DNA from 4 places in the Streptomyces sp. NPDC088794 genome. Region 1 is predicted to be linked to each of the others. Evidence: riboswitches for the same ligand, from Rfam matches in the RefSeq annotation. Region 1 holds a riboswitch; each other region holds the start of a gene.

Evidence for each region. Region 1 has a riboswitch for cyclic di-AMP ahead of ACIP6U_RS35050 (NlpC/P60 family protein). Riboswitches for the same ligand answer to the same signal wherever they lie in the genome.
Region 2: linked by a shared signal. The riboswitch ahead of ACIP6U_RS25610 (M23 family metallopeptidase) and the one ahead of ACIP6U_RS35050 (NlpC/P60 family protein) in region 1 are both predicted to bind cyclic di-AMP.
Region 3: linked by a shared signal. The riboswitch ahead of ACIP6U_RS48080 (M23 family metallopeptidase) and the one ahead of ACIP6U_RS35050 (NlpC/P60 family protein) in region 1 are both predicted to bind cyclic di-AMP.
Region 4: linked by a shared signal. The riboswitch ahead of ACIP6U_RS15015 (transglycosylase family protein) and the one ahead of ACIP6U_RS35050 (NlpC/P60 family protein) in region 1 are both predicted to bind cyclic di-AMP.

What each region holds. Positions count from the first base shown of each region.
Region 1 covers NZ_JBIVKB010000015.1:88,790-96,573, reverse strand. Annotated here, with positions in the region: gene ACIP6U_RS35060 (GDSL-type esterase/lipase family protein) at 1-967, opposite strand, end outside; gene ACIP6U_RS35055 (TetR/AcrR family transcriptional regulator) at 1,001-1,570, opposite strand; gene ACIP6U_RS35050 (NlpC/P60 family protein) at 1,690-3,312, opposite strand; cyclic di-AMP (ydaO/yuaA leader) riboswitch at 3,321-3,495, opposite strand; gene ACIP6U_RS35045 (DUF5997 family protein) at 3,694-4,083, opposite strand; gene ACIP6U_RS35040 (LysR family substrate-binding domain-containing protein) at 4,142-4,951, shown strand; gene ACIP6U_RS35035 (beta-L-arabinofuranosidase domain-containing protein) at 4,996-7,784, opposite strand, start outside.
Region 2 covers NZ_JBIVKB010000009.1:246,772-254,555, reverse strand. Annotated here, with positions in the region: gene ACIP6U_RS25625 (DNA topoisomerase (ATP-hydrolyzing) subunit A) at 1-1,679, opposite strand, end outside; gene ACIP6U_RS25620 (M16 family metallopeptidase) at 1,991-3,394, shown strand; gene ACIP6U_RS25615 (M16 family metallopeptidase) at 3,391-4,779, shown strand; cyclic di-AMP (ydaO/yuaA leader) riboswitch at 4,993-5,153, shown strand; gene ACIP6U_RS25610 (M23 family metallopeptidase) at 5,167-5,943, shown strand; gene ACIP6U_RS25605 (GntR family transcriptional regulator) at 6,132-6,824, shown strand; gene ACIP6U_RS25600 (HPr family phosphocarrier protein) at 6,985-7,266, opposite strand; gene ACIP6U_RS25595 (GNAT family N-acetyltransferase) at 7,449-7,784, shown strand, end outside.
Region 3 covers NZ_JBIVKB010000035.1:17,718-25,501, reverse strand. Annotated here, with positions in the region: gene ACIP6U_RS48090 (alginate lyase family protein) at 208-1,329, shown strand; tRNA gene ACIP6U_RS48085 (tRNA-Met) at 1,404-1,477, shown strand; cyclic di-AMP (ydaO/yuaA leader) riboswitch at 1,781-1,938, shown strand; gene ACIP6U_RS48080 (M23 family metallopeptidase) at 1,949-2,983, shown strand; gene ACIP6U_RS48075 (aldo/keto reductase) at 3,108-4,064, shown strand; gene ACIP6U_RS48070 (PrsW family intramembrane metalloprotease) at 4,125-5,462, opposite strand; gene trmB (tRNA (guanosine(46)-N7)-methyltransferase TrmB) at 5,513-6,424, opposite strand; gene lhgO (L-2-hydroxyglutarate oxidase) at 6,518-7,741, opposite strand.
Region 4 covers NZ_JBIVKB010000004.1:547,840-555,623, reverse strand. Annotated here, with positions in the region: gene ACIP6U_RS15045 (NAD(P)/FAD-dependent oxidoreductase) at 1-376, opposite strand, end outside; gene ACIP6U_RS15040 (YwqG family protein) at 826-1,698, opposite strand; gene ACIP6U_RS15035 (exopolyphosphatase) at 1,780-2,742, opposite strand; gene ACIP6U_RS15030 (DUF501 domain-containing protein) at 2,739-3,344, opposite strand; gene ACIP6U_RS15025 (septum formation initiator family protein) at 3,368-3,844, opposite strand; gene eno (phosphopyruvate hydratase) at 3,972-5,258, opposite strand; gene ACIP6U_RS15015 (transglycosylase family protein) at 5,546-6,247, opposite strand; cyclic di-AMP (ydaO/yuaA leader) riboswitch at 6,252-6,465, opposite strand; gene ACIP6U_RS15010 (transglycosylase family protein) at 6,635-7,600, opposite strand.

The DNA.
Region 1 (7,784 bases):
CGTTCAACGTCAGCTTCCCCTCGGCCACTTCGGCCGGATCCCCCATCGCCTTGAACCGCAGCTGCCCGTCGGCCAGCGCGCCGAAGTCCGCCGCGCTGGGACCGGGCGTGTCCTCGTGGATGGGGCACAGGATGGGGGAGACGACCAGCAGCGGAGTGGTCGGGTGACCCTCGCGGACGGTGTCGAGGAAACCGTGCACGGCGGGCGTGAAGGCCCGCAGGCGCATCACGTCGGTGTTCACCAGGTTGATGCCGATCTTGACGCTGATCAGGTCGGCCGGGGTGTCGCGCAGGGCGCGCGCCGTGAACGGGTCGAGCAGGGCGCTGCCGCCGAGCCCGAGGTTGATCAGCTCCACCCCGCCGAGGGAGGCGGCGAGCGCGGGCCAGGTCGTGGTCGGCGTGGCGGCGAACGAGCCATGACTGATCGAACTGCCGTGGTGCAGCCACACCGGACGCCCCGGGTCCGGCGCGGGCTCGACGGGAGCATCCGTGCGCAGCGCGACGAGTTCCGTGGCCTCGTCGTGCGGGAGCCAGATCTCGACGACCTTCGAGTCGCCGGACAGACCGTCGAAACGGAGCGTGCCGATCTCTCCCTGCCGGACCTCGGCGGTCCCGTTGGCCATGTCGATGGTCAGGGTGTTGCCGCCGGGCACACTGCCCCGGCCGGCCGGGAGGCCGTCGACGAGCAGGTCGTACACGCCGTCCGGGCGGGGCGGGGCACCGACGTACACGCGCTTGGTGGGCAGCGTGTCCAGTTCGACGACGGTCGCACGGGTGCGGAACACCAGCCGTACGCCCGACGGTTGGGCCTCGACCATGGCCAACTGCGGGTCGTCGCACTGGGCGCGGGCCCGCGCGGGCAGCCGGTGCGGCAGCACGCCGTGCTCGGTGTGCTCGACGTCGAGGGCGCCGCGCAGCAGTTCCGCGGAGATGTACGTGGTGGTCCAGTCGCGCTGGGGGGTGTCCATGGTCTCAACCTGAGGCTAGAGGTGGGTGGTTGGTCAGGGCGCCGGCCAGTTCCGCAACAGTGCGTCGAGGGCGTCCAGCGTGCGGGTCCAGCTCTCCTGCGAGTCGGGGGCGCTGTGACTGAACCCGCCCGCCAGCTCCAGACTCACGTACCCGTGAAACACGCTGCCGAGCAGCCGGACGGCATGTGTCTCGTCCGGTTCGGTCAGGTCGTAGCCGCGCAGGATCGCTCGGGTCATCTGCGCGTGCCGGACACCGGCGCTCGCGGCCGCCTCCTCGGGGGCCAGCCGCAGCCGGGACGCGTCGTAACGGCCAGGGTGCGCGCGGGCGTAGTCGCGGTAGACGTTCGCCAGAGCGACCAGGGCGTCCTTGCCGGCCCGCCCCGCGAGCGCCGCGGCGGCCCGGTCGGCCATCTCCTCCAGGGCGAGCACCGCGATCCTGGTCTTGAGGTCCTGCGAACTCTTCACATGCGAGTACAGGCTCGCGACCTTGACGTCGAATCGCCGCGCGAGCGCCGAGACGGTCACGTGCTCGAAGCCGACCTCGTCGGCCAGCTCGGCACCCGCCCGTGCCAGCCGCTCCGCGGACAGTCCCGCACGCACCACAGCCACTCCTCCCGTTGGGGTTCGGCGCTGTCGAGTATGCGTTTACCTAAACCCTTTAGGCAAATGACTTCATGACGTAGCCGGACGGGGGAGTGGCCGAGTGGGACTGCCGGTGGAGGTCAGACGGGACGCACGGCGATGCGGACCGCGGCCTCCCCGGCGTAGTAGACGGACTCCTCGCGTACGCAGGTGCCGGGGCCCGGGGCGTGGACCATCATGCCGTCGCCGGTGTAGATGCCGACGTGGCTGAAGTTGTCGTTGTAGAAGATCAGGTCCCCGGGCCGGCTCTCGGCGAGGGGCACGACCGTCCCGGCGCTCGCCTGTTCCTGCGCGGCGCGCGGCAGGGCGACCCCCGCGGACTTCCAGGCGGTCTGGGTGAGCCCGGAGTCGTCGTACGAGCCCGGACCGATCGCGCCCCAGACGCACGGCCTGCCGATCTGCGCACGGGCGAAGGCGATCGCCCGCTCGGCCTTGCTGCCGACGGCGGGGGCGGCGGGGATACCGGTGTCGAGGACGCTGGGCTGCCAGTTCTGGGCGGGCACGGCGCCCGTGTCGAGAACGCTCGGCTGCCAGGTCTCGGCGGCGGGCACTCCGGTGTCCAGCACGCTGGGCTGCCAGCTCTGAGCGGGGATCGCGCCGGTGTCGAGAACGCTCGGCTGCCAGGACTGCGCGGGCATCGACCCGGTGTCGAGGACGCCGGGCTGCCAGTTCTGGGCCGGTACCGCGCCGGTGTCGTAGGCGTTCGGCTGCCAGGACTGGGCGGGAATCGTCCCGGTGTCGTAGGTGCCGGCCTGCCAGGTCTGGGCGGGTATCGCGCCGGTGTCGTAGGCGTTCGGTTGCTGCCAGGCCTGGGTGGCCGGTACCCCGGTGTCCAGGACGCTCGGCTGCCGCAGCCGCCACTCCTCCTCGGCCCTGCGCTGGGCCTCCTGAGCCGTGTCGGACCACGGGGCGGCGACCGGGGCGGGCGCGGCCTCGATCGCCAGGGCGGGCGCGCTCCGCTGCCCGGTGTACCGGGCGAAGAGGTCACGGGCCGCGGCGAGCTTGCGCTGGCTGCGCTCCTTGGCCGTCCGCAGCGCGACCTGACGCGTGGGCGTGGCCGGGGCCGCCGGGGGCAGTCCTCGCAGGACCGCGGGCTGGAGTTCCGGACGGGGCGTGGACGCGGAAGCGGCAGGCAGGGCGGGCATGGCGCGGCCCGTCAGCGCCGGGCCGGGACCCGCGGTCAGCTCCGCGACGGGGCCCGCCGTCAGTTCCGCCACCGGGCGGCCGGTGGGGCCCGCGGGCAGTCCGGGCACGTCACGCTTGCGCTCGATCAGGTCGTCGGCGGGGCGCGCGGGCCGGGGTACGGCCGGGCGGGCAGGCATCCGGTCGGCCGGCAGCACCGCCGGAATGGTCGGCCCCACCGAGTTGCGCGCCGCGTCGAACCAGCGCCGGGCGACGTTGTCGAGGTCGGGGTCCGAGGTCTGGCGCGGGATGCTGCCGGTGGAGGGGCCCCGGCCTCGGGTGCCCCCGGTCATCGCGCGGGTCGCGTTGAAGTTTCCGGTGTCGCTCTCGGCCCGGTCGTAGAGGGTGCTGATCCGTTGCTGGACCTCTTCGCGGCTCGGTCCCTCATCGGCGGCCTGGGGCGCGGCGTCGGCGGCCTGCGAGAACACGGCCACCGAGGTGAGGGCCGCCGTCGCCAAAGCGGAGTTGCGCATGCCGGGCTGGCCGAAGCCTCCCGCGCGCGGCATTCGTTCCGGCGCCATGGGAGCCGTACTCCTTCCGTACTCCGCCTACCGGGTTAGCTGTCGGGTTCGGGCGGTCACGATGTGGAAGGCATGCCCTACGGCCCGTGCCCCGAAGGGCGGTTGGGCCGATTCACCCCATGAATCGGTGGGTCCCCGGCTCCGACTGCCACAGGGGCGAGCCGGACTCAGCGGAGGTCGCCCGACCCGACGGGGTCCGCCGGAGAGAGTCACGCGACCTGAGAATCAACTTAACCAACTTGTGTGCCCTGTGTGAAGGTTGAAGCGCGATATGTCCGATACGCTTTTGTGACCTTCGTCTTAATGGACCGTCAGAACTGGTTTCCGTGTACACACGGGTTCCGGCCGACGACTCACCGTCGCCGAAACCGGACGGTGAGGTCAGGAACCGGCTTCGCGCTCCGCGTCCCGCTGCTTGAGGCGCGCCGCCTCCTTGCGGACCTCCGCCTGGGTGGCGCGCTCCTTCTCCAGCCACTCGGGCCCGTCCTGCTTGATGGCCTCGATCTGCTCGGTGGTGAGCGCCTCGGTGACACCGCCGCGGGCGAGACCCGAGATGGAGATCCCCAGTTTCGCGGCGACCACCGGACGCGGGTGCGGACCGTTGGCCCGCAGCTCGCGCAGCCACTCGGGCGGGTTCGCCTGGAGCTCGTCGAGTGTGGCGCGCGAGACGTCACCCTCGCGGAACTCTGCGGGGGTGGCTTCGAGGTACACACCCAGCTTCTTCGCCGCGGTGGCGGGCTTCATGGTCTGGGTGCTCTGGTGCGACGTCATGGTGTCAAGGGTATCGATCGTGTGAGAGGCCGCCGACCACGGACGGTAATCTGGCGGGGTGACAGGCTCCGCGGACTCCGCAACATCCCCGACATTCCGGCTGGCGTACGTCCCGGGGGTGACGCCCGCCAAGTGGGTGCGGGTCTGGAACGAGCGCCTGCCCGACGTCCCCCTCACGCTCAGCCAGGTCGAGGCCGCGGAGGCGTCCGAGCTGCTGCGCGCGGGTGAGGCCGACGCGGCGTTCGTGCGGCTGCCGGTCGACCGTACGTTCCTCAGCGCGATCCCCCTCTACACCGAGACGACGGTCGTCCTGGTCCCCAAGGATCACGTGATCACGGCTGTGGAGGAGGTGACCGTGGGCGATCTCGCCGACGAGGTCCTCTTCCATCCCCTGGACGACGTCTTCGACTGGGACCGGCCGCCCGGAGAGCCCGCCTTCGAGCGCCCCCCGACCACGGCCGACGCCGTCGAACTGGTGGCGGCGGGTGTGGGCCTGCTGATCGTGCCCCAGTCCCTGGCCCGGCTCCACCACCGCAAGGACCTCACCTACCGCACGGTCGTGGACGCCCCGGAGTCGAGCGTGGCCCTCTCCTGGCCCGAGGACGCCACCACCGACCTGGTCGAGGACTTCATCGGCATCGTCCGCGGACGCACGGCCAACAGCTCCCGGGGCCGCAGGACCGCCGACCCCGAACCGAAGACGAAGCGAGCCGAGCCGGCCACCGCCCGCCGCAAGCCCGCGACGCCCTCGAAGCCGACGGGTCGCGGCGGCCGGGGTGCCACGGGTGGCGGCGGCAGGAGTGGCGGCGCCAAGGGCGGCGGCGCCAAGGGAGGCGGCAAGCGGGGCAAGCCCCGCGGTCGGTCCTAGCCCTCTGACCGCCTCCGCTCAGGGCACGACACGGCTCTCTCCGCTCAGGACGCGAACACGGCCCGCTCCGCCGTACCGACGACCTTCGCCCCGTCACCCGCGCTGAGCAGTCCCTCCGACACCCACGCGTCCACCGTCGACCGCACGCGCGCGACGAGCGCGCCCTTGCTACCGAACGGCGCACCGGCCCAGACCTCGTCCAGCAACGTCGTGCCGTCGGCCTTCACCGGATTGGCCACGCCCGAGTCGGTGTTCCCGAGGACGACCACGGGCTCCGACCGCCTGAAGTAGGCATGGGTCGGGTCCTCCGTCCCCTCGAAGAAGGGGGCGAACTCGATGCCGTCCAGCGTGTAGTGGAGGGACTCGCCGGTCACCGGGGTGAGGGAGGGCAACAGATCACCGGAGAGCCCGGCATTGCGATACAGACCCAACTCCAGGTAGTCCGTGGCCGAGTTGCGGCCCACCAGATTGATCGGCCCGAGGAACAGGGTCTGGAGCGAGGAGTCGTCCAGCGCCTTCTCGAACCGGAGCCGGAACGGCACGGCAACCCGCACGGTGTCTCCGGCCCGCCACCTCCGGGACACGCCGAAGTAGCTCCCCGGCGTCGGACTCCCCGGCACCGCCCGCCCGTTGACCGTGACGCGAAAGCCGGCCGTCGCCCAGGAGGGCACCCGTATCCGCAGCTCGAAGGTGGCGGAGCCGCCCCCGACGGTGAGGGTGGTGCCCTGCTCCCGGGGATAGTCGGTGGTCTGGGTGACCGTGACTCCCTTGTCCGCCCAGGTCAGTCGGGACGGGCTGAACAGGTTGACGTACAGCGCGCTGCCGTCGGACGCGGCGAAGTACACCGAGTCCTGGTACTTGGTGGCGCTCTCCATGCCGGTGCCCTCGCAGCAGGTCGTGCCCTGCTTGGGCGTGTAGTCGCGCACATGCCCCGGCGTCAGCCCGATGAAGTAGGTGACGAGCGGCTTCTCGGCGTCCGCCGTGTCCTGCTTGGAGCCCAACACCTGGTTGTAGAGGGCCCGTTCGTAGTAGTCCAGGTACTTCGGGTCCTGCTCGTGGAAGAACAGCGTCCGGCTGAGCTTCAGCAGGTTGTACGCGCAGCACGTCTCGGCGGTCGTCGCACCGATCGTGCCCGCGATCACGTCCCGCGCCTTCCAGAACTCCCCGGTGCTGGTGCCGCCGATGCCGTACATGCGATGCGGTACGACCATGCCCCAGAAGTTCTTCGCCGCGGTCAGGTAGCGCTCCTCGCCCGTCGCGTCGTACAGGCGGACCAGGCCGGTGAAGATCGGGATGTGCTGGTTGGCGTGCAGTCCGTCGAGCGTGTCGGTGTTCGCGGCGCAGGCGTCGATCAGCCTGTCGAGGTCGAACAGGCGTGCCAGCGCGAGGTGTTGGGCGTTTCCGGTGAGCGCGTGCAGATCGCAGATCGCCTCGACGATGCCCCCGAACTCGCCGCTGGAGAAGATGCCCCACATCCGTTGCAGGGTGGCGGCGGGCAGCACGGACAGGCGCGCGTACATCCAGTCGCCCATGCCGGACGCGAGGTCGAGCGCCCGGTCGTCTCCCGTGGCGGTGTACGCGTCCAGCAGGCCGCGGAGGATCTTGTGCGCGGTGTAGTAGGGCGCCCACACCTTGGTGTAGTCGGAGCCGGTCATCGACTCCAGCAGGATGAACTGGGTCTCCGGGTACGCGGCCAGGAACCCGGGGTGGCTCGGACCGCCCCAGGTCCGGCGCAGGGTGGCGGTCAGGCCACGGCCCGAGGCGTCCGCGAAACTGCCGCCGGTGGTCTCGTCGAAGGCGTACGAGGCCAGGTCCCCGCGGCCCGACGAGGTGTCGGCGGACCGGCTGGCCTGCAACTCGGTGATCTCGGCGGCGGTCAGGGCGCGCGACCAGACGTCGAAACCGCCGAAGGCCCCCGCGAAGACGGGATCGGCGGGGTAGCCGGAGCGGCCGAGCCAGTGGTGGGCCAGGGTCCCGAGGGCGGCCGGGGTGAGGGTCATCGCCGTGTTCCGCGCCACGGCCGTGCCGTTGACGTAGAGCGTCCCGGTGCCGTCCGCGAGGGTCACGGCGAGATGGCTCCACGCGTTCGACGGCAAGGCGGACGTGCCGTTGAGCCCCTGTTCGCCACCGGCTCCACTGGTCGTGACGGCGAAGCGCGGGACGCCGTTCGCGTTGCGCGCGGCGAGGTAGAGGTAGCGGGTGGTGTCGTTGCCGAAGTCGAGGACGCGCGCCCAGTTGTCGTCGTGCGCGGGCTTCACCCATGCGGCGAGGGTGATCGCGGCGGCGCCGCCGAGCACGCCCTGCGGCAGCTCGACGTACTGGTAGGACCCGCGCTCGTTGAGGGCGGCGGACCCGAACCGGCCGGCCACGCTCAGCACGGCCGGATCCGCGCGCAGGGCGGCTCGTACGTCGGTCAGCGCGCCGACCATGGTGGCGATCCGGTCCGCGAACACGGGCTCCCCGGTGCCGGCGTAGGCCTGGGAGAGCATGGTCAGGAAGTGCCCGGTGTAGTGCCCGCGGAGATTCCCGTTCGCCTCGCCGTCGAGCCCCTCCCACCCGCCGGGCGCGACCGCGTCACCGGTGGCCAGCCCGGCGTTGGCGCGGAAGACCTGCAACAGCCGGTTCACGTCGTAGCCGCGGGCGTGGTCGAGCATCAACCGCCGCTTGTCGGCGAAGACACCTGTCCCGAGCGTCACGTCGTCGAGCGGGAACGGACGCACGGTCCAGGCGGCCGGGACGGCGGTGGCCGAGTCGGTGGCGGCGGTCGCGGGGCCGGTCGCCGCGTACGAGAGCGCGGGGGTGGCCGTGCCGAGGGCGGCGGCCTGCAGAAGGG
Region 2 (7,784 bases), on a different contig from region 1:
GCGGTGGCCGGCACCGCCGAGATGATCACGTCGTGCTTGGTGCGTCTGTCGTCGGCGTCCTCAGGGAAGGGCTCGCCGTTCGCCGTACGGGCCAGCAGGCCTGTCGAGGAGAGCAGTACCCGGCACGGGTCGTCGGCGACCTGGAGCGGGACGGTGGCCGCGGGCGTGCCCGAGGACTCCAGCAGGACCGTACGCCGCTCGGTGCCGAACTTCTTGGCCACCGCGGCCAGTTCGGTGGAGACCAGCTTGCGCAGCTCCGTGTCCGAGTCCAGGATCCGGGTCAGCTCCGCGATCTCCGCGATGAGGCGCTCCTTCTCCGACTCCAGCTCGATGCGGTCGAACCGGGTGAGACGGCGCAGCGGGGTGTCCAGGATGTACTGCGTCTGGATCTCCGACAGCGAGAAGCGCTCCATCAGGCGCTCCTTCGCCTGCGCGGAGTTGTCGCTGGAGCGGATCAGCCGGATGACCTCGTCGATGTCGACGAGAGCCGTCAGGAGGCCCTCCACCAGGTGCAGTCGGTCGCGGCGCTTGGTGCGCCGGAACTCGCTGCGGCGCCGTACGACCTCGAAGCGGTGGTCGAGATAGACCTCGAGGAGCTCCTTGAGACCCAGGGTGAGGGGCTGACCGTCCACCAGCGCCACGTTGTTGATGCCGAAGGACTCCTCCATCGGCGTCAGCTTGTAGAGCTGCTCCAGGACGGCCTCCGGCACGAAGCCGTTCTTGATCTCGATGACCAGGCGCAGGCCGTGGGCGCGGTCGGTGAGGTCCTTGACGTCGGCGATGCCCTGGATCTTCTTCTGGCCGACCAGGTCCTTGATCTTGGCGATCACCTTCTCCGGGCCGACGGTGAAGGGCAGTTCGGTGACGATCAGGCCCTTGCGACGGGCGGTCACGGTGTCGATCTCGACCGTGGCGCGGATCTTGAAGGTGCCGCGGCCGGTCTCGTACGCGTCCCGGACGCCGGAGAGGCCGACGATGCGGCCGCCGGTGGGCAGGTCGGGGCCGGGGACGTGCTTCATCAGGGTGTCCAGATCCGCGTTCGGGTAGCGGATCAGGTGGCGGGCGGCCGAGATGACCTCGGCGAGGTTGTGCGGCGGCATGTTCGTCGCCATGCCGACGGCGATGCCCGACGAGCCGTTCACCAGCAGGTTCGGGAAGGCGGCCGGCAGGGCGACCGGTTCGCGCTCCTGGCCGTCGTAGTTGGGGGTGAAGTCGACCGTGTCCTCGTCGATCGACTCCGTCATCAGGCTGGTGGCCTCGGCCTGCCGGCACTCCGTGTACCTCATGGCGGCCGGCGGGTCGTCGTTGCCGAGCGAGCCGAAGTTGCCGTGGCCGTCGACGAGCGGCACACGCATGGAGAACGGCTGGGCCATGCGCACCAGGGCGTCGTAGATCGACGCGTCGCCGTGCGGGTGCAGCTTGCCCATGACCTCGCCGACCACGCGCGCGCACTTCACGTAGCCGCGGTCGGGGCGCAGTCCCATCTCGTTCATCTGGTAGACGATGCGGCGGTGCACCGGCTTGAGACCGTCCCGGGCGTCCGGCAGGGCTCGGGAGTAGATGACCGAGTACGCGTACTCGAGGAAGGAGCCCTGCATTTCGTCGACGACGTCGATGTCGAGGATCTTCTCCTCGTACGAGTCGTCGGGCGGCGGGGTCTTCGTACTACGGCGGGCCATCGCTGCCGGCTCCTCTTTTCTGGTAGCTCGCCTACGGGTCGCTCACGTGGGTGCCGCGCCCCTCCGGCTCACTCTTGCTGAAGCGTGAACGGTATCTGACGCGACCATTGTGGACCGCGGCACTGACAACGCGGACGAGGACCCGACATCGACCCTTGTGCCCGGCGTGCCCGCAGGCTACGCGATCCGCTCTGGGCGTACGTCCACCGGGAACTTCGCCGCCCGTCCGCACGCTTGCATACAGTGGCAGGACCGGTGGGAAAACCCCGGTTTCCACCGCAGCATTCGCGATCGAAGGGACGTACATGCCCATGGGTCACACGGCCACGGACCAGGCAGACACCGGCGGCCTGACAGCGACCGAGCACCGCCTGGCCAACGGCCTGCGCGTGGTGCTCTCGGAGGACCACCTGACCCCGGTCGCGGCGGTGTGCCTCTGGTACGACGTCGGCTCGCGCCACGAAGTCAAGGGGCGCACGGGTCTTGCTCACCTTTTCGAGCACCTCATGTTCCAGGGCTCGAAGCAGGTCAAGGGCAACGGACACTTCGAACTGGTGCAGGGCGCGGGTGGTTCGCTCAACGGCACCACCAGCTTCGAGCGCACCAACTACTTCGAGACCATGCCCACCCACCAGTTGGAGCTCGCCCTCTGGCTGGAGGCGGACCGCATGGGCTCCCTGCTCGCCGCCCTGGACGAGGAGTCCATGGAGAACCAGCGGGACGTGGTGAAGAACGAGCGCAGGCAGCGCTACGACAACGTCCCCTACGGCACGGCGTTCGAGAAGCTGACCGCCCTCTCCTACCCGGAGGGTCACCCCTACCACCACACCCCGATCGGCTCGATGGCCGACCTGGACGCGGCCACCCTGGAGGACGCGCGCGCGTTCTTCCGCACGTACTACGCGCCCAACAACGCCGTCCTGTCGGTCGTCGGCGACATCGACCCGGAGCAGACGCTCGCCTGGATCGAGCGGTACTTCGGGTCCATCCCGACGCACGACGGCAAGCCCGTCCCGCGCGACGGCGCGCTGCCCGAGATCATCGGCGAGGAGCTGCGCGAGGTCATCGAGGAGGAGGTGCCGGCGCGCGCCCTGATGGCGGCGTACCGGCTGCCCGAGGACGGCACGCGCGCGAGCGACGCGGCCGACCTCGCGCTCACCATTCTCGGCGGCGGCGAGTCCTCCCGCCTCTACAACCGCCTTGTGCGGCGCGACCGTACGGCCGTCGCGGCCGGCTTCGGTCTGCTGCGGCTGGCCGGCGCGCCCTCCCTGGGGTGGCTGGACGTGAAGACGTCCGGCGACTACGAGGTGCCGGTCATCGAGACCGCCATCGACGAGGAGCTCGCCCGGTTCGCCGAGGAGGGCCCCACGGCCGAGGAAATGGAGCGCGCCCAGGCCCAGTTGGAGCGCGAGTGGCTGGACCGGCTCGGCACGGTCGCGGGCCGCGCCGACGAACTGTGCCGGTACGCCGTCCTGTTCGGCGACCCGCAGCTGGCCCTGACCGCCGTGCAGCGCGTCCTGGAGGTGACCCCGGAAGAGGTCCAGGAGATCGCCAAGGCCCGACTGCGCCCCGACAACCGATCGGTGCTCGTCTACGAGCCCGTCGCCGCCGAGCACGCCGAGCACGCCGAGCACGCCGAGCACGCCGAGCACGCCGAGCACGCCGAGCACGCCGAGTCCGCCGAGCCCACCGAGAACGAGGAGGCGGCCAAGTGACCGAGCTCGCCGCGATGGAATTCCACCCGCAGCCCCCGGCCGGCGAGGCCAGGCCGTGGGCGTTCCCGGCCCCCGAGCGCGGGACGCTCGACAACGGCCTGACCGTCCTGCGCTGCCAGCGTCCCGGCCAGCAGGTCGTCGCCGTGGAGGTTCTCCTGGCGGCGCCCCTGGAGGCCGAACCGGCCGGCCTGGACGGCGTCGGCACGATCATGGCGCGGGCCTTCTCCGAGGGCACCGACAAGCACTCCGCCGAGGAGTTCGCGGCCGAACTGGAGCGCTGCGGCGCGACGCTCGACGCGCACGCCGACCACCCCGGCGTCCGGATCAGCCTCGAAGTGCCCGCCTCGCGCCTGACCAAGGCCCTCGGTCTGCTGGCCGACGCCCTCAGGGCGCCCGCGTTCGCGGACAGCGAGATCGAGCGCCTGGTCACCAACCGCCTCGACGAGATCCCGCACGAGCTGGCCAACCCCTCCCGGCGTGCGGCGAAGGAGCTCTCCAAGGAGCTCTTCCCGGCCGGCTCGCGCATGTCGCGCCCGCGCCAGGGCACCCAGGAGACCGTCGAGAACATCGACTCGGCGGCCGTACGCGCCTTCTACGAGAAGCACGTCCGTCCCGCGACCGCGACCGCCGTGGTCGTCGGTGACCTCACCGGCATCGACCTCGACGAGCTGCTGGGCGACACCCTCGGCTCCTGGACCGGCTCCTCGGCCGAGCCGCGTCCCGTGCCGCCGGTGACCGCCGACGACACCGGGCGCGTGATCATCGTGGACCGCCCGGGCGCCGTGCAGACGCAGCTGCTCATCGGCCGCGTCGGCCCCGACCGGCACGACCGCGTGTGGCCCGCGCAGGTGCTCGGCACCTACTGCCTGGGCGGCACCCTCACCTCCCGCCTCGACCGCGTCCTGCGCGAGGAGAAGGGCTACACCTACGGCGTTCGGGCGTTCGGGCAGGTCCTGCGGTCCGCCCCGGACGGCACCGGGGCCGCGATGCTCGCCATCAGCGGCTCCTTCGACACCCCGAACACCGGCCCGGCGCTGCAGGACCTGTGGACGGTGCTGCGCACGCTCGCCGAGGGCGGTCTGACCGATGCCGAGCGCGATGTCGCCGTGCAGAACCTGGTGGGCGTGGCGCCGCTGAAGTACGAGACCGCGGCGGCCGTCGCGAGCACGCTGGCCGACCAGGTCGAGCAGAACCTGCCCGACGACTACCAGGCGACGCTGTACCGGCAGCTCGCCGCGACCGGCACCGTGGAGGCCACCGCGGCCGCCGTGAGCGCCTTCCCGGTGGACCGTCTGGTGACCGTCCTGGTCGGTGACGCGGCGCAGATCAAGGAGCCCGTGGAGGCTCTCGGGATCGGCGAAGTCACCGTCGTCCCGGCCGAGTAGGGCCGGGCGGAGGCGGAGCGGGCGCCACGCGCGCGCAGGGGCCCTGGTGACGGATGCGTCACCAGGGCCCCCGTATGTCCGAATTGAGGGAGAGGTTGCCTGTCTGCCCTGTGGCATGCGCTACAAAAGCCGTGATCCGTTTGGGGATTGAAAGTTGTCCCGTTTAGCGTCATCCGGGCTGTCCGTCAGGCACCGCGCCGCATCCGCGGCACCGGACAGTCATCGCCGAGTCCCCGTCCGGCGCGAGCCAGGGGAGCCGGGGACCCAATGTCCCTGGGGTGAATCGGACGCCCGCGCGCTGCGCGAGGGGGTCCGTAGGAGACCTTCCTGCTCCGAACCCGTCAGCTAACCCGGTAGGCGAGAAGGAAGGAAAGGACCACCCAGTACATGGCGTTCACCTGCGCCACCGGGAAGCACCGTCGTCCCAGCCGCATGAAGCGCACCACCGCCCGCGCGGCGGGCGTCGCGGCACTCGCCACCACCGGCGTCGTCGGCACCCTGGCAGCTCCGGCACTCGCCGCGGACAACTCCGCCGAGAGCGCCGTCGAGCAGACCGGTTTCACCCCCGTCATCACCATCGGCGACACGATCGCCGCCAAGATCGACGCCCAGGCCGACGCCCAGAAGGAGGCGGCCGAGGAGGCCGCCCTCAAGAAGGCGGCGGCGGAGGCGGCACGCAAGAAGGCCGCCGCGCGGGCCAAGGAGGAACGCGAGGCGAAGGAGCGCGCCGCCCGGGCCGCCGAGCGCAAGCGCCTCAACACCTTCGTCGCGCCGATCTCGAACTCGTACGTCTCGACGGGTTACAAGAGCGGCGGCTCGCTGTGGTCCTCCGGCAGCCACACCGGCATCGACTTCCACGCGGCCAGCGGCACGACCGTCCACGCGGTCGGCTCCGGCACGGTCGTGGAGACCGGCTGGGGCGGCTCCTACGGCAACCAGATAGTGATCAAGATGAACGACGGGACCTACACCCAGTACGGTCACCTGTCGTCCATCGGGGTCTCGGTGGGCCAGACGGTCACCCCGGGCCGGCAGATAGGCCTCTCCGGCGCGACCGGCAACGTCACCGGTCCGCATCTCCACTTCGAGGCCCGCACGACCCCCGAGTACGGATCGGACATCGACCCCGTCGCCTACCTTCGTTCGCATGGCGTGAACGTCTGACGACGGACCGCGAGATCTTCTTCAGCCCCGGCTCTCCGAGCCGGGGCTTTCGGTCTTTCTGTCCGCTCTCTGTCCAAAAAATATCCATCGATTCCGGTCCCCCGTCGGAAATTCCAGCCGATTGCAATAGAGTCACTGAACACACGTCAACCGGCGACGTTTCACGGGGATTAAGACGGAGGTCGGACATGCGTATTCCGGCGCACTCGGTGTGCACGGCCATCCGGGACGACATCGTCGCCGGTGTCTACGAGCGCGGCGGCCGGCTCACCGAGGAACTGCTGGCGCGACGCTACGGCGTCTCGCGCGTCCCCGTCCGTGAGGCCCTGCGCACGCTGGAGGCGGAGGGCTTCGTGGTGACCCGGCGGCACGCGGGCGCGTGCGTCGCGGAACCGACCGAGCAGGAGGCCGCCGACCTGCTGGAGATGCGCATGCTGCTGGAGCCGCTCGGAGCCTCCAGGGCCGCCCAGCGGCGCACGGAGGCCCACCTCAAGGTGCTGCGCGGCCTGGTCAGGCTGGGCCAGGAGCGGGCCAGGAGGGGCAACAGTGAGGATCTGCGCTCCCTGGGGGGCTGGTTCCACGAGACGCTCGCCCAGGCCTCCGGCAGCCACGCGCTGACCTCGACGCTGACCCAGCTGCGTCACAAGATCGCCTGGATGTACGCCGTGGAGGCGCCGGCCAACCCCGTGGAGTCCTGGGCGGAGCACGGCGCGATCGTCGACGCCGTGGCGCGCGGGGACGCCGAGCGCGCGCGGGCGATCACCGCCCTGCACACCGAGCACTCGACGGGCGCGCACCGGCTGCGCTTCGGCACCGGGGAGCGCGCGGAGCGTGTGAGGAACTCGCAACATCCCGTAAACATGTCGGGTGTGCGGCATTAACACGGGCGCCGTATACAAAGAGAAGGTAATTCCAGGGGGATTATTTCTGCTGCCCGAACTCGGGAAATTCGAAGGGCTCGCCCGGTAATTCGGGCGAGCCCTTCGGAGTTGTGGGACGGTGTCGTCGAAGTGACGCGTGCCGTATCCCTCAATTCGATTTTCAGACGGTCTCGGGAAGCTCCTCGAGCCCCTCGGCGACCAGCTTCGCCAGCCGGTCGAGCGCGGCGTCCGCGCCCTCGGCCCCGGAAGCGAGGACGATCTCCTCGCCGCCCTGGGCGCCCAGGCCCAGAACCGCGAGCATGGAGGCCGCGTTGACGGGGTTGCCGTCGGACTTGGCGATCGTCACCGGGACGCCTGTGGCCGTGGCGGCTCGGACGAAGATGGAAGCGGGGCGGGCGTGGAGGCCCTCGGCCCAGCCGACGTTGACGCGGCGCTCAGCCATGTGATGCTGCCCTTCAGTGTCTCAGGTTGTCTAGACCATGTTGTCTAGACCAGTTTTCCATAGCGTGCCGTCGGGCCGCGGCCTCGGCCCGACGCACACCCTTCCACCGTCCCCGGCGGACAGGCGTGTTCCCCACAGACTGCCTCGCGCCGTTGTCATACGCGAGCCGTACGCTGGGGCCCATGCAGACCTCGTCGGACCGGCACGAGTACCCCGCCCACTGGGAAGCCGACGTCGTGCTGCGCGACGGTGGCACCGCGCGCGTCCGCCCCATCACCGTCGACGACGCGGACCGCCTGGTCAGCTTCTACGAGCAGGTGTCGGACGAGTCGAAGTACTACCGCTTCTTCGCGCCCTACCCGCGGCTGTCCGCGAAGGACGTCCACCGCTTCACGCACCACGACTTTGTGGACCGGGTGGGGCTCGCGGCCACGATCGGCGGCGAGTTCATCGCCACCGTACGCTATGACCGCATTGGTCCCGAGGGCACGCCCGCGTCCGCTCCGGCCGACGAGGCC
Region 3 (7,784 bases), on a different contig from region 1:
ACCAACGCCCCCCACAGTCCGATCGGCCCAACAGATCCTGCGCCCAAGACCCCGAAGGGTCACGCTGCGAGTGACCCGGAGTGGACATACGCGGAGGTACTGGTACCAGTGAGGCCATCCCGAAAACGAGCCGCCGTGCTCCTGATCGCGCCCCTTCTCACCGTGACCGTCGCCTCGTGCGGCAGCACGGACACCGGTACCCGGACCATGGCCCGCGCCCTCCCCCCGGACGCCACGTTCACCCACCCCGGCGTGCTCGTCAGCAAGGCGCAGCTGGACTCCGTACGAAAGAACGTCACCGCCGGGAAGCAGCCGTGGCTGAAGGCGTTCCTGGAGATGCGGGACAGCAAGTACGGGTCGTACAAGTACCGCCCCGAGCCGTACGAGAACGTCGACTGTCCCTGGGGCGGCAAGGTCGCGCAGGGGTGCGTGGAGGAGCGGGAGGACGCGATCGCCGCGTACACGCAGGCACTGCTCTTCAGCGTCACCGGCAAGCAGGAGCACGCGCTGAAGGCGCGGGAGATCATGGACGCCTGGTCGGCGAAGATCAAGCGGCACTCCGAGGAGGACGCGGGGCTGCAGACCGCGTGGGCCGGGTCGACGTGGGCGCGGGCCGCGGAGATCGTGCGGTACGCGCCGGGGGCGGGGTGGCCGGCGGACCGGGTGGCGCGGTTCGAGAAGATGCTGCGGACCGCCTATCAGCCGTACGTCACCGAGAAGCTGCCCGACTACAACGGCAACTGGGACCTCGCGATGACCGACGCGGCGATCGGCATCGCCGTCTTCACCAACGACCACAAGGCCTTCGACGCCGCCCTCGCCCGCTTCCGCGACCGCGTGCCCGCCTACTTCTATCTGGAGAAGGACGGCAAGGTGCCGCTCACCGTGGCCGGCTCGACCATGAACACGCCGCAGAAGCTGACGACGTACTGGTTCAAGCAGGGGACGTACAAGGACGGCGTCGCGCAGGAGACCTGCCGCAACTTCAAGCACGTCGGCTACTCGCTCGCCGCCACCGCTCACATCGCCGAGACGGCCTGGCACCAGGGCGTCGACCTGTACGGCGAGGTCAAGGACCGGCTGACCGCGGCCCTCGCGTTCCACGCCCGCTACCAGCTGGGCGAGAACCCGCCCGCGTGGCTGTGCGGCGGCAAGGTCGACCGGAACATGGGTCCGGACCTGGAGGTCGCCCTCAACCACCTGGAGGACCGGCTCGGCGGTTCCGTCCCGGCCGCCCACAAGCTGGCCGAGGAGACCCGCCCGGCCGGTACCGACGATCTCTTCGTCTCCTGGGAGACCCTGACCCACGCCGGAAACCCGGCGGCCTGACCGGCCCGGCCGCTCCCCGACCGCTCCTTGGTCACTCCCGTCCCGCGGATGGCGTACAGTGGAGAACACAACGGCGCGGGGTGGAGCAGCTCGGTAGCTCGCTGGGCTCATAACCCAGAGGTCGCAGGTTCAAATCCTGTCCCCGCTACTAACGGCCCAGGGCCGGAGTCCGGATCATCGGACTCCGGCCCTGAGTCATTTCCCGCTCGGCTTTCCGACCGTTGTCACGCCCGGTGAGCAGGCGAACGCCCTCCGCCCAACAACTGACATCCCGTCAATACCTGTGTGGATTCACAGGCTTGGTCAACTCGCCCGATTTTCACCGGTCATGGCCTGAACGTCCTGCGTGAAAACGTTAATGATCAAGCCGAACAGCTTGGAATCCCTGCCCCGTGTCTATTAACGTTCGATAACGCAGCGCGGTCGTCCCAGCCGTCACAAGAGTCGGCTCCGTGCGCACGTGCCGAATCCCGCAAGGGAACCGGGGAACCACCAACTTGGGGTGAATCGCAAGTAGTCCGTCGTGTACGCACGACCGGTTTACGCGCGTAGGAGACCTTCCTGCTCCGAACCCGTCAGCTAACCCGGTAGGCGAGAAGGAAGGAAGGAGTACGCCCAGGTGGCGTCCAACCCCCCTGCCCCGGCGGCCCCGTTCGTGCCGAGCCAGCGTGACAACGAGACGTTCGGCTACGGCGGATACCGCACCGACGAGGGCCCTTGGGAGGAATGGAACCCCACCGAGGATTCCGTCCGCCCCAACCGCGGTCGCCACCGCGTCTCCAAGCAGCGCGGCGGAGGACTCGCCCGCAGCTCCACGGTTCTGGGCGTCGGTGTCATAGCCGCCGTCGGCGCGGGCGGCATGGCCAGCGCCAACACCGGCAAGCCGCCGGTCTCCATCTCCGTGCCCGACCTGCCGAACGTCGGCTCGGTCTTCGGCGAGACCCCCAGCCCCGCCAAGGGGTCCCCGACCGCGCTCAGCAGCGTCGGCGTGACCTCCAGCGAGACCGCGCAGGGCACCAAGGACGCCGGCGAGGTGCTGCGCGACCGCATCATGGCGCAGGCCGAGTCGCAGCGCGTTCAGGTCGACAGCAAGGTCCAGTACGCCACCGAGGCCTCCCTCTCCAAGCAGGTCGACGACGCCGCCGCGAAGGCGGAGAAGGCGGCCGCCGCCAAGGCCGCCGCCGCGAAGAAGAAGGCGGAGGCGGAGGCCAAGAAGAAGGCCGAGGCCGCGAAGCTGGCGGAGCTGGCCACGCAGTACCGGCTGCCGGTCGCCTCGTACACGATCACCGGCACCTTCGGGCAGGCCGGTTCCCTGTGGTCCTCCGGCTACCACACGGGCCTCGACTTCGCCGCCCCCACGGGCACGCTCATCAAGGCCATCCACAGCGGCACGGTCACGGAGGCCGGCTGGGCGGGCTCGTACGGCTACCGCACGATCCTCACCCTCGACGACGGTACGGAGCTGTGGTTCTGCCACCAGTCGTCGATCGGCGTGAGCGTGGGCCAGAAGGTCGCCACCGGCGATGTCATCGGCCGTGTGGGCGCCACCGGCAACGTGACCGGGGCGCACCTGCACCTGGAGGTCCACCCCGGCGGCCAGGCCGACGGGATCGACCCGATGGCGTGGCTGCGCAGCAAGGGCCTCACCCCCTGAGGCAGTAGTCGTCGGCAGACACCGACACATCGCCAGGTTCCCGGAACAGCGGACTCCGCTTGTTTACGGGAACTTTGCGGCTCCGGCGGAAGACCGGTCTCCGGGGCCGGCGTTGATGTGAAGCATGACGTCCTCCTCTGCTTCTCTGCGCAAGCTCGGCTCCTCCGACCTCGAGGTCTTCCCCCTCTCCCTCGGCGGCAACGTCTTCGGCTGGACGGCGGACGAGGCGACCTCCTTCGCCGTCCTGGACGCCTACGCGGCGGCCGGCGGCAACTTCGTCGACACCGCCGACTCCTACACGGCCTGGATCGAGGGCAACTCGGGCGGCGAGTCCGAGACGATCATCGGCAAGTGGGTCAAGGCCCGCGGCAACCGCGCCGACGTCGTCATCGCCACCAAGGTCAGCCAGCACCCCGAGTACAAGGGCCTGTCCGGCGCCAACATCAAGGCCGCCGCCGACGCCTCGCTGCGCCGCCTGGACACCGACTACATCGACCTCTACTACACCCACTTCGACCAGCCCGAGATCCCGGTCGAGGAGATCATCGGCGCGCTCGACGAGCTGGTGCGGGCGGGCAAGGTGCGCAACATCGCCGTCTCCAACATCACGCCGGAGCGGCTGCGGGAGTCCCTGGAGTTCTCCGACCGCGAGGACCTCGCCCGGTACGTGGCCATCCAGCCGCACTACAACCTGGTCTCCCGCGACACCTACGAGGGCGAGCTGCGGGACATCGCCGCCACGGCGGGCCTCGCCGCCGTCCCCTACTTCGGCCTGGCCGCCGGCTTCCTCACCGGCAAGTACCGGCCCGGTACGACGGTCGAGAGCGCGCGGGCGGGCCGCGCCGGCGCCTACCTGGAGTCGGAGCGGGGGCAGCGGGTGCTGACCGCCCTCGACGAGATCGCCGCCGCCCATGACGCCCAGGTGGCGACCGTGGCCCTGGCCTGGCTCGCCGCCCAGCCGACGGTGGCCGCGCCGATCGCGTCCGCGCGCACGCTGGAGCAGCTGCCGGCCCTGCTGGCGGTGGCGGACCTGACCCTGACGGAGACGGAGATCGACCGCTTGACGCGGGCGTCGGCCTGATCGGTCCCTGAGCTGGGCGATCCTCGATCCGGGCGGCCCTCGACCTGCGCGATCCCTGGTCTACGGCTGATACGGGTTGTACGCGGGGTACGGCGATGCCGGATAGGCGGGCTGCGCCGGATACCCGTACACCCCGTACACCGGCCAGGGCGGGGCGGTCACCGCGACCGGCGGGGCCGTCGTCCTGGCCGCGTAGTCCAGCGCCGGGCGGGCCACGTCCTTGCGGCGCCACAGCTCGGCGAGCAGTTCTCGTTCCCGTACGACGAAGTCGGCGCCGGCCCGGCCGCGGCGCCCCCGGTGCCGTAGGAAGGCCAGGGAGGTCGCGTACGCCTCGTACTGGGCGACCGCCCTTGCCGCGGGCTTGCCGTAGTGGCGGGCTGCGTAGTCGCGGGCGAGGCGGCGGGCGCGCATGGAGCCGAGTGCGAACGGCTCGGCGGGGGTGAGCCAGCCGGCCATGGTGTAGGCGGGGAGTTCCTCGCGCACGGTCCGCAGTTCGCGCTGCCGGGTCCAGATGACCAGCCAGGTCAGCAGCCCGAACGAGGGCACCATGAACGCGGCGTAGACCCCGAAGAACCCGTACTCGCCGAACGTCGACGAGCTGTTCCAGATCGCGTGCATGCCCATCGCGAGCAGCAGCCCCGACAGCGGGCCGAGGACGCGGCGCAGGTGCTGGCGGTCCCCCGAGAGCGCGGCGATGCCGAAGCCGATGCCCGTGCAGACGGTGAAGAGGGGGTGCGCGAACGGCGACATGATGATGCGGACGAAGAAGGTCGCCGCGGTGACGGAGGCGATGCCGCGGTCGCCGGTCAGCTGGTCGGTGCCGAAGGCGGTGCCCAGGTAGAGGATGTTCTCGGTGAACGCGAAGCCGGTGGCGGTGATGCCGGCTATCACCACCCCGTCGACGATCCCGGTGAAGTCCCGGCGCCGGAACAGGAAGAGGAGCAGGACGGCCGCGGCCTTGGCCGACTCCTCGACGATCGGCGCTATCACCGTCGCGCCGAGGGTGTCCGCGCTGGAGGGGTCCGCGGTCGCCGTCGCGATCCATCTGGTCGCGAAGCTGTTGGCGACGATCGCTATCAGCGCCGCCGCGCAGGCGCCCCAGGCGAAGGCGAAGATCAGATTGCGCCACGGTCCCGGTTCGACGCGGTCGAGCCAGCGGAAGGCGGCTATGAGGAGCGGCACGGGGAGCACGGCGAGGCCGAGTCCGACCAGGAACCCCTCGGTGCCGGTCTGCTGACGCACCAGGGCGAGGATGACGAGCCCGGAGAGCGCGAGCAGGGTACTGAGCGCGCCGTACCGCACCCACCTGCGCTGCCACCAGTGGGCGTGTCCGAGCGCACCGCCGGCGGGATCGCCGGCGTACGGCGGATTCGTCGGGTACGGGGGACACGTGGCCACGGCATTGACCCTAACGAGGGAGGGCGCTGCCCGCGCTGCCCGCGGAGGCTTCAGGCGCCGGTGGGGGGTTGGTAGTTGTGTCGCTTCTCGCGGTCCTGGTCACTGGGCTCTTCGCGATGCTGTACGCGACGGAAGAGCAGGTCGTTCACGACATGACCCTTCTCCAGCCCCTGGCCCTCGAAACGGGTCAGCGGCCGGAACTCCGGACGCGACGCGAAACCGCCGTCGGACGCGGTGTTCTCGAACTCCGGGTGCGCGGTCAGTACGTCGAGCATCTGTTCGGCGTACGGCTCCCAGTCGGTCGCGCAGTGCACGATGCCGCCGGGTCTGATGCGGCTCGCGGCGAGGTCCAGGAACTCCGGCTGGATCAGCCGCCGCTTGTGGTGCCGCTTCTTGGGCCACGGGTCCGGGAAGTAGACGCGCAGCCCGTCGAGCGCGTCCGGGGCGAGCATCTCGCGCAGCAGGATGATGGCGTCGCCGTTGCCGACGCGGACGTTGGGCAGGCCGCTCTGGTCGGCGAGGTTCAGCAGATTGCCCTGGCCGGGGGTGTGCACGTCCACGGCGAGGATGTTGGTGCCCGGCTCTGCGGCGGCCATCTGCGCGGTGGCCTCACCCATGCCGAAGCCGATCTCCAGCACGACCCGGTTGGCGTTCCCGAACAACTCGCCGAGATCCAGCGTCCGCTGCCCGTCGATGTCCAGCCCCCACTTGGGCCACAGCCGCTGCAACGCGTCCGCCTGCCCGGCGGTCACCCGACTCCGCCGCGGCTGAAAACTACGGATCCGCCGCTCGAAGTGCGACCCGGCGGGATCGGGCATGGGCCCGTCGGGGAACCGGGGTTCCCCCTTGGCCCGGGTGTGGCGCAGGGAGACGCCGGGGGTGTGGGGGTGCGTGGGGGCGCCCTCCGTATCGGCGTGCGCCGCAGGGCGGAGGGGTTCGGGGGTATGGGGTGACTCAGACACAGTGCGTCGATTTTACGTGTGCCGGGGTGGGAGTTGTACGGGGAACGAGGGTCGGCACGGTGACCCCGCCGGGGGCAGGCGCAGCGCCCCGGCTCAGTCCAGTACCGCCAGTGCCCGCCGTGCCACCTCCCGGCCGATCGGCAGGGACGCCGTGGCCGCCGGGGAGGGGGCGTTCAGTACGTGGACCGTCCGCGGACCCTCCTTGATCAGGAAGTCGTCGACCAGCGTGCCGTCCCGGAGCACCGCCTGCGCACGCACCCCGGCCGTCGACGGCACCAGGTCGTCCGGAGTCACCGCCGGCAACAATCTGCGGACCGCCGTCGTGAACGCCCTCTTGGACGCCGATCTACGCAGCTCACCAGCCCCGTACCGCCAGTGCTGCCGGGCCATCCGCCACGCGCCCGGCCAGGCCAGCGTGCCGGCCGTCTCCCGGGGCCGTACGACCCCCCAGCCGTACCCCTCCCGGGCCAGCGCCGGGACCGCGTTCGGGCCGACGTGCACGCCGCCGTCGATCCCCCGGGTGAGATGCACCCCGAGGAACGGGAACGCCGGATCCGGTACCGGATACACCAGTCCCCGCACCAGCTCGGGCCGGGCCAGCGCGAAGTACTCGCCGCGGAAGGGCACGATGCGCATCTCCGGGTCGTCCCCGGTCAGCCGTGCCACCTCGTCGCAGTGCAGCCCGGCGCAGTTCACCAGCACGCGTGCGCGGATGACGTCCCCGCGGGCGGTGCGGACGGCGACCCCCAGCTCCGGGCGCCGGTCCACCTGGACGACCCGCGAGCCGTACCGGATCTCCGCGCCGGACGCGTGCGCCAGCTGCCGGGCGACGCCGACGAAGTCGCACACCCCGGTCGTCCCGACGTGAATGGCGGCCAGGCCGCGCACCTCGGGCTCGTACTCCGCGATCTGGGGGGCGCCCAGCTCCCGTACCGGAATCCCGTTCTCCCGGCCGCGCTGCACGAGCGCGTGCAGGCGGGGCAGCTCGTCCCGCCGGGTCGCGACGATCAGCTTCCCGGTGACGGCGTGCGCGATCCCGTACTCGGCGCAGAACTTCACCATCTCGGCGGCCCCGCGCACCGCGTACCGCGCCTTCAGCGAGCCCGGCCGGTAGTAGACCCCGCTGTGGATGACCCCACTGTTCCGCCCGGTCTGATGCCGGGCGGGACCCGGCTCCTTCTCCAGCACGGTCACCCGTGTACCGGGCGCCGCCCGCGTGATCGCATACGCCGACGACAGCCCGACGATGCCCCCGCCGACCACGAGCACATCACAGTCATAAGCGATCCGGGACGTCACCGACACCACCTCCACCATCGATAGTGCACTGCGCCACTGACAGCCACTTCAAACGCGGGGA
Region 4 (7,784 bases), on a different contig from region 1:
CGAGGCCGGGGATCGGGAAGGTCCGGGAGACCGCGCCGAGCGCGATCACCAGGTAGTCGAAGGGCAGCTCGTACGCCTCACCGACGAGGGGGGCGATCGAGGCGACCTTGCGGTCCTGGTCGATGCTGGTGACCCGGCCGGTGAGAACCTCCGCCTTCGGCAGCACGCGTCGCAACGGGACGACGACGTGGCGCGGGGAGATGTTGCCGGCGGCGGTTTCGGGGAGGAAGGGCTGGTAGGTCATGTACGACCGGGGGTCGACGACCGTGACGGTCGCCTCGCCGTAGCGCATCTTCTTGAGAATGCGCCGAGCTGCGTACAGGCCTACGTACCCACCGCCTACTACGAGGATCCTGGGACGCTCCGTGGTGCTCATGCCATCGAGTATCCACCTGCCTCAGGGGGGTAGCTCGTGCGCCCCTTCACAAGCTTGTGGAGGGTGTGTGCTATTCTCCGCGGCCGCCATGATCCAGGTCACCCCGCCGGGACGGAACCCTCGCCCGGTACGACCCGTTGTCAATGCCGCGTGAGCTGCCGCTCTGACTCTCCGACGACCCCGCCGCCCCCTCTCCGGCCGCCCCGCCGACACACCCCCGACACCCCCTCGACACACACTCCTGAACACGTTCAACACCCCACCGGGCCCCCGGAAGGGCCAACCGGCCCCTTTTCCTGCTCCGACAGGGCCGAATTCCTTGTGAAGAACTTCACGAACTTTGTCGGCGGGGGGTCGGGGAGGGAGGTTCTGAGGGCTCTTTGATGGCTCTCCGGGCTGCTCATCGGGGGTGCCGGATGCTCAGTGGAGTGCGGTTCGGCCCCACCGCCCTAGCACTGCACGACCAGCCGAACCCGGTCGAAGCGGGATGCCGTCAGGTCCTCGTGACGGATCAGCCAGTAGAGGGTGCCCGCGTCCCCCCACTCCATCTCCGCGTCGGTGTCGCTGTCGAACTGGGCGAGGACGACCCAGCGGGCGGCTTCCTCGTCCAGGAGGGGGTCGCCCCAGGTGCGCTGGCCCGGGCCGAGGTGCGCGTCCGCGACCTCGTACTCCACCGGGCCCTGTACGGGGACGGCGTGGCCGCCTATCTGGTGGCCCATGTGGCCGCGCAGGCGTTCGAACGCGCGGCGGAACGAGCGGAGTTCGACGGGGGTCTCGCGGAAGTGATCCGGCCACTCTCCACCGTCACCGAGCAGCGCCTGCCGGACCTGGGGCAGCCAGAGGTCGGGAGCGCTCAGCTCCGTCTCAGCGACGAGGGGCGTACGCGGGTAAGGGTCCAGCTCCCTCGGTACCTCCGCCGGGCGGACCGGTGTGCCTTCCGGGACGTACAGGACCTGGGCCCCGACCCACGACTCGGGGTCGTCCACGGAGACGAACGGCCCCTCGTCGCCGTCGGCCTCACCGTCGTACTCGAAGCAGAAGAAGAGCAGGGTGCCGTCCTGGGGAAAGCCGGTCGTCAGGGCCTCGCGCGGTAGCGCCGCGCAGCGCACCGACGCGACGAAGGACAGCGGGCCGTGGCCCGGCCACTCGGGCCACGCGGTCCCGGGCGGCAGCTCCGGCGTGCCGCCGAGGATGGCGACGGGCTGCTCGTCGGTCGCGGCTGGGTGCAGGCGGGCGCACGGACGCAGGAGGGCCGTCCATCGGTCGGCGAGGTCGGCGGAGAGGTGGTCGGCCGCCAGGCGGGCGTATCGCTCATCGGTCATGACGACCATGGTCCCGGTCGGCACTGACATCCATGCCGCCGGGACCCACGGCCGGTGAGACGACGGCCCGGTTCAGTTCCTCTACGCGCCGGCCTCGGACTCCCCCGCCGCCAGGAACGCGATCCCGTCCAAAATGTCGTGTTCGCTCACCACGACCTCCGTCGCCCCGGTCCGCTCCATGATCGAGAGCAGTACGAGGGCGCCCGCCCCGATGACGTCGACCCGGCCCGGGTGCATGGAGGGGATGGTCGCGCGTTCGGCGTGGGTGGAGGTCAGCAGGGACTCCGTGATCTCGCGGACGCGGTCGTAGGAGACACGGGAGTGGTGGATGGCCTGCGAGTCGTACTCGGGGAGGTTCTGGGCGATGGCCGAGATCGTGGTGACCGAGCCCGCCAGGCCGACCAGGGTGCGGGCCTCGCGCAGGGGAACCGTCCGCTCGGCGAGGTCCAGGGCGGCCTCGATGTCCGCGCGCATCGCCGTGATCTGATCCGGAGTGGGCGGGTCCGTCACCGCGCCGTCGTGGACGAGGTGGCGCTCGGTCATGCGGACGCAGCCGATGTCCACGGAGCGGGCCGCGCGGACCCGGTCGTCGCCGACCACGAACTCCGTCGAGCCGCCGCCGATGTCCACGACCAGGTAGGGCTTGGCGAGGTCGTCGCGGCCGGCGAGTTCCGCGGTCGCGCCCGTGAAGGAGAGCGCCGCCTCCTGGTCGCCGGAGACCACTTCGGGCTCGACGCCGAGGATGTCGAGGACCCCGCGCACGAAGTCGTCCCGGTTGGCGGCGTCCCGCGTGGCCGACGTCGCCACGAACCGCAGTCGGTCGGCGCCGTGCTCCTTGATGATCGCCGCGTAGTCACGGCAGGCCGCGAAGGTGCGCTCCAGTGCCTCGGGGGCGAGCCGTCCGGTGCGGTCGACGCCCTGGCCGAGCCGCACGATGGTCATGCGCCGGTCCAGGTCGACCAGTTCACCGGTCGCGGGGTTCACGTCCGCGACGAGGAGCCGGATGGAGTTCGTACCGCAGTCGATGGCGGCGACGCGGGTCACCGGTCACCCTCCTCGACGGGCTTGAACGCGAAGTACCCCGTGCCGTCCTCGCTCGTCTCCGTCTGCCAGCCCTCGCCCGTCGGCGGCCCGGGCACGGTCACACACGGACCCTTACGCCACCACTCCGGCAGCATCGCGATCGCCTCGTCCCCCAGCGGGTTCACGCCCGGCCCCGCGGCCAGGGAGTGCCCCACCAGTACGTGCAGGCACTTCACCCGGTCCGGCATGCCGCCCGCGCTCGGGAAGCCCTCCAGGACCTCGATGGCGTCGCGGCGGGCGATGTAGTCCTCGTGGGCGGCGCGGTACGCGGCGGCCAGTTCCGGGTCCGTCTCCAGACGGGCCGTCATCTCCTTCATGACGCCGTTCGCCTCCAGCGTGCCGATCGCCGAGGCGGCGCGCGGGCACGTCAGGTAGTACGTCGTCGGGAAGGGCGTGCCGTCGGGGAGGCGGGGGGCCGTCTCCACCACGTCGGGCTGACCGCACGGGCAACGGTGGGCGATGGCGCGCAGCCCGCGCGGCGGGCGGCCGAGCTGCTGCTCGAAGGCCGCCACGTCCGCGTCGGTGGGCTCGGTGCGCGGGGTGGTCGGCGGAGGGGTTTCCACTGCGGAATGTCTCTCTGGTCAGGTCACTGGTCGGAGGCGTCGGACTTGTCGACCCCGTCCCAGACGTTCGAGTACCAGGGGCGGTCGGCCGCCCCCAGGTCGGCGCGCGACTGCTTGGTCAGGTCCGGGTCGATCACGACGTAACCGGTCTCCCCGGGCATGACGTAGTGCAGCCGCTGCCGGATCTGCTGCTCGGCGTACGCGTCGTCCTGCCAGCGCGCCTTGAGGTCGCGCAGCTGCTCGACCCGCTCCTTGGCCTGCTGCCTCTGCCGTTGCAGATCGGCGACCTCGGCGCGCTGGGAGACGTACTGCCTTATCGGGTAGGCGAGCGCCACCACCAGCGTGCAGACGACGAGCGCGAGCAGGGCCGCGCGGCCGGTGAGCCGGGAGCGGCGGGCCTGGCGCTTGGTCTGCGAGCGGTAGACCCGCGCGGCGGTCTGCTCGCCGAGCAGCCGGATCCGGGTGGTGGTGGAGAAACGGTCCCGGTCCTTGACGGCCATGTCTCCGCCTCCCCTTTCACACGCGCGTACGTCCCCGCACACGGTACGGGACCGAGTACGGGGACGTACGTACGACTGGCTCGGGCTTGACCCTGTACGGCGCAGCCCTTGCCCTTGGCTGTACGGCTCAGCCCTTGAAGCGCGGGAACGCGGAGCGGCCCGCGTACACCGCCGCGTCGTCGAGGATCTCCTCGATGCGCAGCAGCTGGTTGTACTTGGCGACGCGCTCGGAGCGGGCCGGGGCGCCGGTCTTGATCTGGCCGCAGTTGGTGGCGACGGCGAGGTCGGCGATGGTGACGTCCTCGGTCTCGCCGGAGCGGTGGGACATCATGCACTTGAAGCCGTTGCGCTGGGCCAGCTCGACGGCGTCCAGGGTCTCGGTGAGCGAGCCGATCTGGTTCACCTTGACGAGCAGCGCGTTGGCCGCGCCGTCCTCGATGCCGCGGGCCAGACGCTCCGGGTTGGTGACGAACAGGTCGTCGCCGACGATCTGCACCTTGTCGCCGAGGCGGTCGGTGAGGACCTTCCAGCCGGCCCAGTCGTCCTCGTACAGCGGGTCCTCGACGGAGACGAGCGGGTAGGCCGCCACGAGCTCCTCGTAGTACTCGGTCATCTCGGCGGCCGAGCGGGACTTGCCCTCGAACTCGTACTTGCCGTCCTTGTAGAACTCGGACGCGGCGACGTCGAGCGCGAGCGCGATCTGCTCGCCGGGGACGTAACCGGCCTGCTTGATGGCCTCGAGGATGAGGTCGAGGGCGGCGCGGTTGGAGTCCAGGTTCGGGGCGAAGCCGCCCTCGTCGCCGAGGCCGGTGGACAGGCCCTTGCTCTTCAGGACCTTCTTGAGGGTGTGGTAGACCTCGGCGCCCCAGCGCAGCGCCTCGGAGAAGGACTCCGCGCCGATCGGGGCGATCATGAACTCCTGGATGTCGACGTTCGAGTCGGCGTGCGACCCGCCGTTCAGGATGTTCATCATCGGAACGGGCAGCAGGTGCGCGTTCGGGCCGCCCAGGTAGCGGAAGAGGGGGAGGTCGGAGGCCTCGGAGGCGGCGTGCGCGACGGCGAGGGAGACGCCGAGGATGGCGTTGGCGCCGAGCGAGCCCTTGTTGTCGGTGGCGTCCAGGTCGAACATCGCCTGGTCGATCAGGCGCTGCTCGGTGGCGTCGTAGCCGACCAGCTCCGGGCCGATCTGCTCGATGACGGCGAGGACGGCCTTCTCGACACCCTTGCCCTGGTAGCGGTTGGGGTCACCGTCACGCAGCTCGATGGCCTCGAAGGCACCCGTGGAGGCGCCGGAGGGGACGGCGGCACGACCCGTGCTGCCGTCGTCGAGGCCGACCTCGACCTCGACCGTGGGGTTGCCTCGGGAGTCCAGGATTTCCCGGGCTACGACGACGTCGATGGACGGCACGAGCATCTCCTTCTTCAATGTGACGCGGCTACGCGGGCCGCGATGGCTCTGCGGGACCGAGCCTAACCGTCCCGGGACGAACAGCCAGCCGATGGGCCGCCCCTTGGACAGAACCGAGAGTAAATTGTTTCCGAACGGAACAAAGCAGACGGGCAAAAAGAACCCCGCCCCGGTGCGTACGGGGGAACACGCACCGGAGCGGGGAGCCCGTGGGGACGGGGGAGGCCCTCACGTGACCTCCATGGTGGGGGACACGTCTGTCAGGCCGCTGTGGTTCGGCTACCAGGTCTCTGTCACTTGAGGTGCAGCTGCTGACCCGGGTAGATCAGGTCCGCGTCCTCGACGATGTCCTTGTTCAGCTTGAACAGCTTCTCCCAGCCGCCCTTGACCTTGTGCTTCTCGGCGATCGTGCTGAGGGTGTCGCCCTTGACGACCTTGTACTCGCCGTCGCCCTTCTTGACCTTCTTGCCGGTCGGGGTGGTGACGGTCTTCTTCGCGGCCGGACGGTCGGCGGAGCGCGAGGTGCTGGTCGAGTCGTTCGAACGGCTGCTGGTGCCACCGCTCGAAGAGCTGGACGAGTTCGAGGAGCTGGAGGAGCTCGACGAGCTGCCGCCGTTGTACGCGGCACCGGACAGGCCCGTGCCGCAGACCGGCCAGGCACCCTTGCCCTGGGAGGCCAGCACCTTCTCGGCGACGGTGATCTGCTGCGCCTTGCTGGCCTGGTTGGCCTGCGACGCGTACTGGGTACCGCCGTAGGCGGCCCACGTGGAGGCGGAGAACTGCAGACCGCCGTAGTAACCGTTGCCGGTGTTGATGGACCAGTTGCCGCCGGACTCGCAGCTGGCGACCGCGTCCCACTCGGACGCGGTGGCGGCGGAGGCGTTGCCGGCCGCCATGAGCGGGGCGGCGATGGCGACACCGGTCACGCCGGCGAGCGTGGCGACGCGGGTGGCCTTGGACGGACGACGGTGCTTGCCCTTGCTGGAAAACAGCATGCGGAGATCCCCTCACCGACGCCTGCGAGGTGAGCTGTCGGGTTCGGGCCGTGTGAGTTGCCCGGCCGCGCGCCTCTCGGCGCACGACTTCACCCCAAGCCGGTTCCGGCACTGTCTGCCGGGCCCGGCACTTACCTGGGTCCCCCGCTCCTGCCTACGGCGCTGTGAAGCGACGACTGTTCCCTACGGCCGCTGGCAGGATTCGGCGTTGCGGCATTCGGGGTCCGTGTTGACGAACGGTGATGACCGTAGACACGGATTCCGCGGAAACTCAAAGACGATCAGGGCATCTGAGAGTCATCCCACACTTTCACCAAACCGGACATTCAGTCCGAAGACCGTCGTTAACTCCCGTCGCTTTTCGCCCCGTTCAGCCCCTGTCCGCCCCTATTCGCCAGGAAGCTTCAGGGTCTGACCGGCCGCGATGTCGTTCGGGTCGGCACCGATGGCCTGCTTGTTCTCGGCGTAGAGCGCGCGCCACCCGCCGTCCAGGCCAAGGGAGTCGGCGATGGAGGCGAGAGTGTCACCGCCATGGACGGTGTACGACCCCTGCGCGGACCCTTCGGTGTCACTGGCGACCGTGTTCTCGTCGGCACTGGCGCCACGATGCCTGCCGGAGCCGACCGCGCCGGTGTCGACCAGACTCCAAGAGCCCGCGGCCTGCTCGGACTTGTCCGAGTCGTCACCCTTCGCCCGATCTGTCGACGAGCTGTCGCTTCCCTGTGACCCGCTCGCGGTCGGCTCGGACGGGGAGTCGGAGGGCGAGAGGTACTCGTCCGATTCGTCAGGGTTGGTCGAGGAATCGGACGAAGAGTCAGGCGAGGCCGACGGTGATGTGGACGAGTCCGTCGAGGACGAGTCGTCGGACGTACCACCGGGCGTGTTGGACAGGCCGGTGGAGCCGGAACCGTCCGAGGAGTCCGAGGAGGAGTCGGACGAGTCGTCCAGGATCCCGGTGTCGATGTCGGCCGACCCGTCGTCCTTCGACAGCCCCGTGGTCAGCCCGCAGGTGTGGAACGCGCCCACACCCTGGTCGTCCAGGATCTTCTCGGCGACGGCTATCTGCTGGTTGCGGCTGGCCAGGTCGGGGCGCGAGGCGTAGTCGAGACCGCCGTACTGCTCCCAGTCGTCCTGCGAGAGCTTGAGCCCGCCGTAGAAACCGGTCCCGTCGTTCTGGCTCCAGGAGCCGCCGGTCTCGCAGTTCGCCACCTTGTCCCAGGTGGTGCCGTCGGCAGCGCTGGCGCTCACCGCGCCGAGAAGCGGGATGGCGATGGCGGAGCCCGTCACGCCGGCCGCGACGAGGAGGGCCGGAGCCTGGCGGGGGCGACGGTGACGACCGTTCCCGGAGAGCATGCGGGGGCCTTTCAGAAGAGAGCGGTGACGAGTGCGACGCGTGGTGCTGGGCACCGCACTTGAACGGTGAACGTATAGGCAGTCCATTGCTTGTCACAAGTTAATGCCGCGTAGATCACGTGAAGATCACAGAGCTGAAATCCTGTCATCTTTGTGCTGATGGGGCAGGGTTGCGACGCCCGCC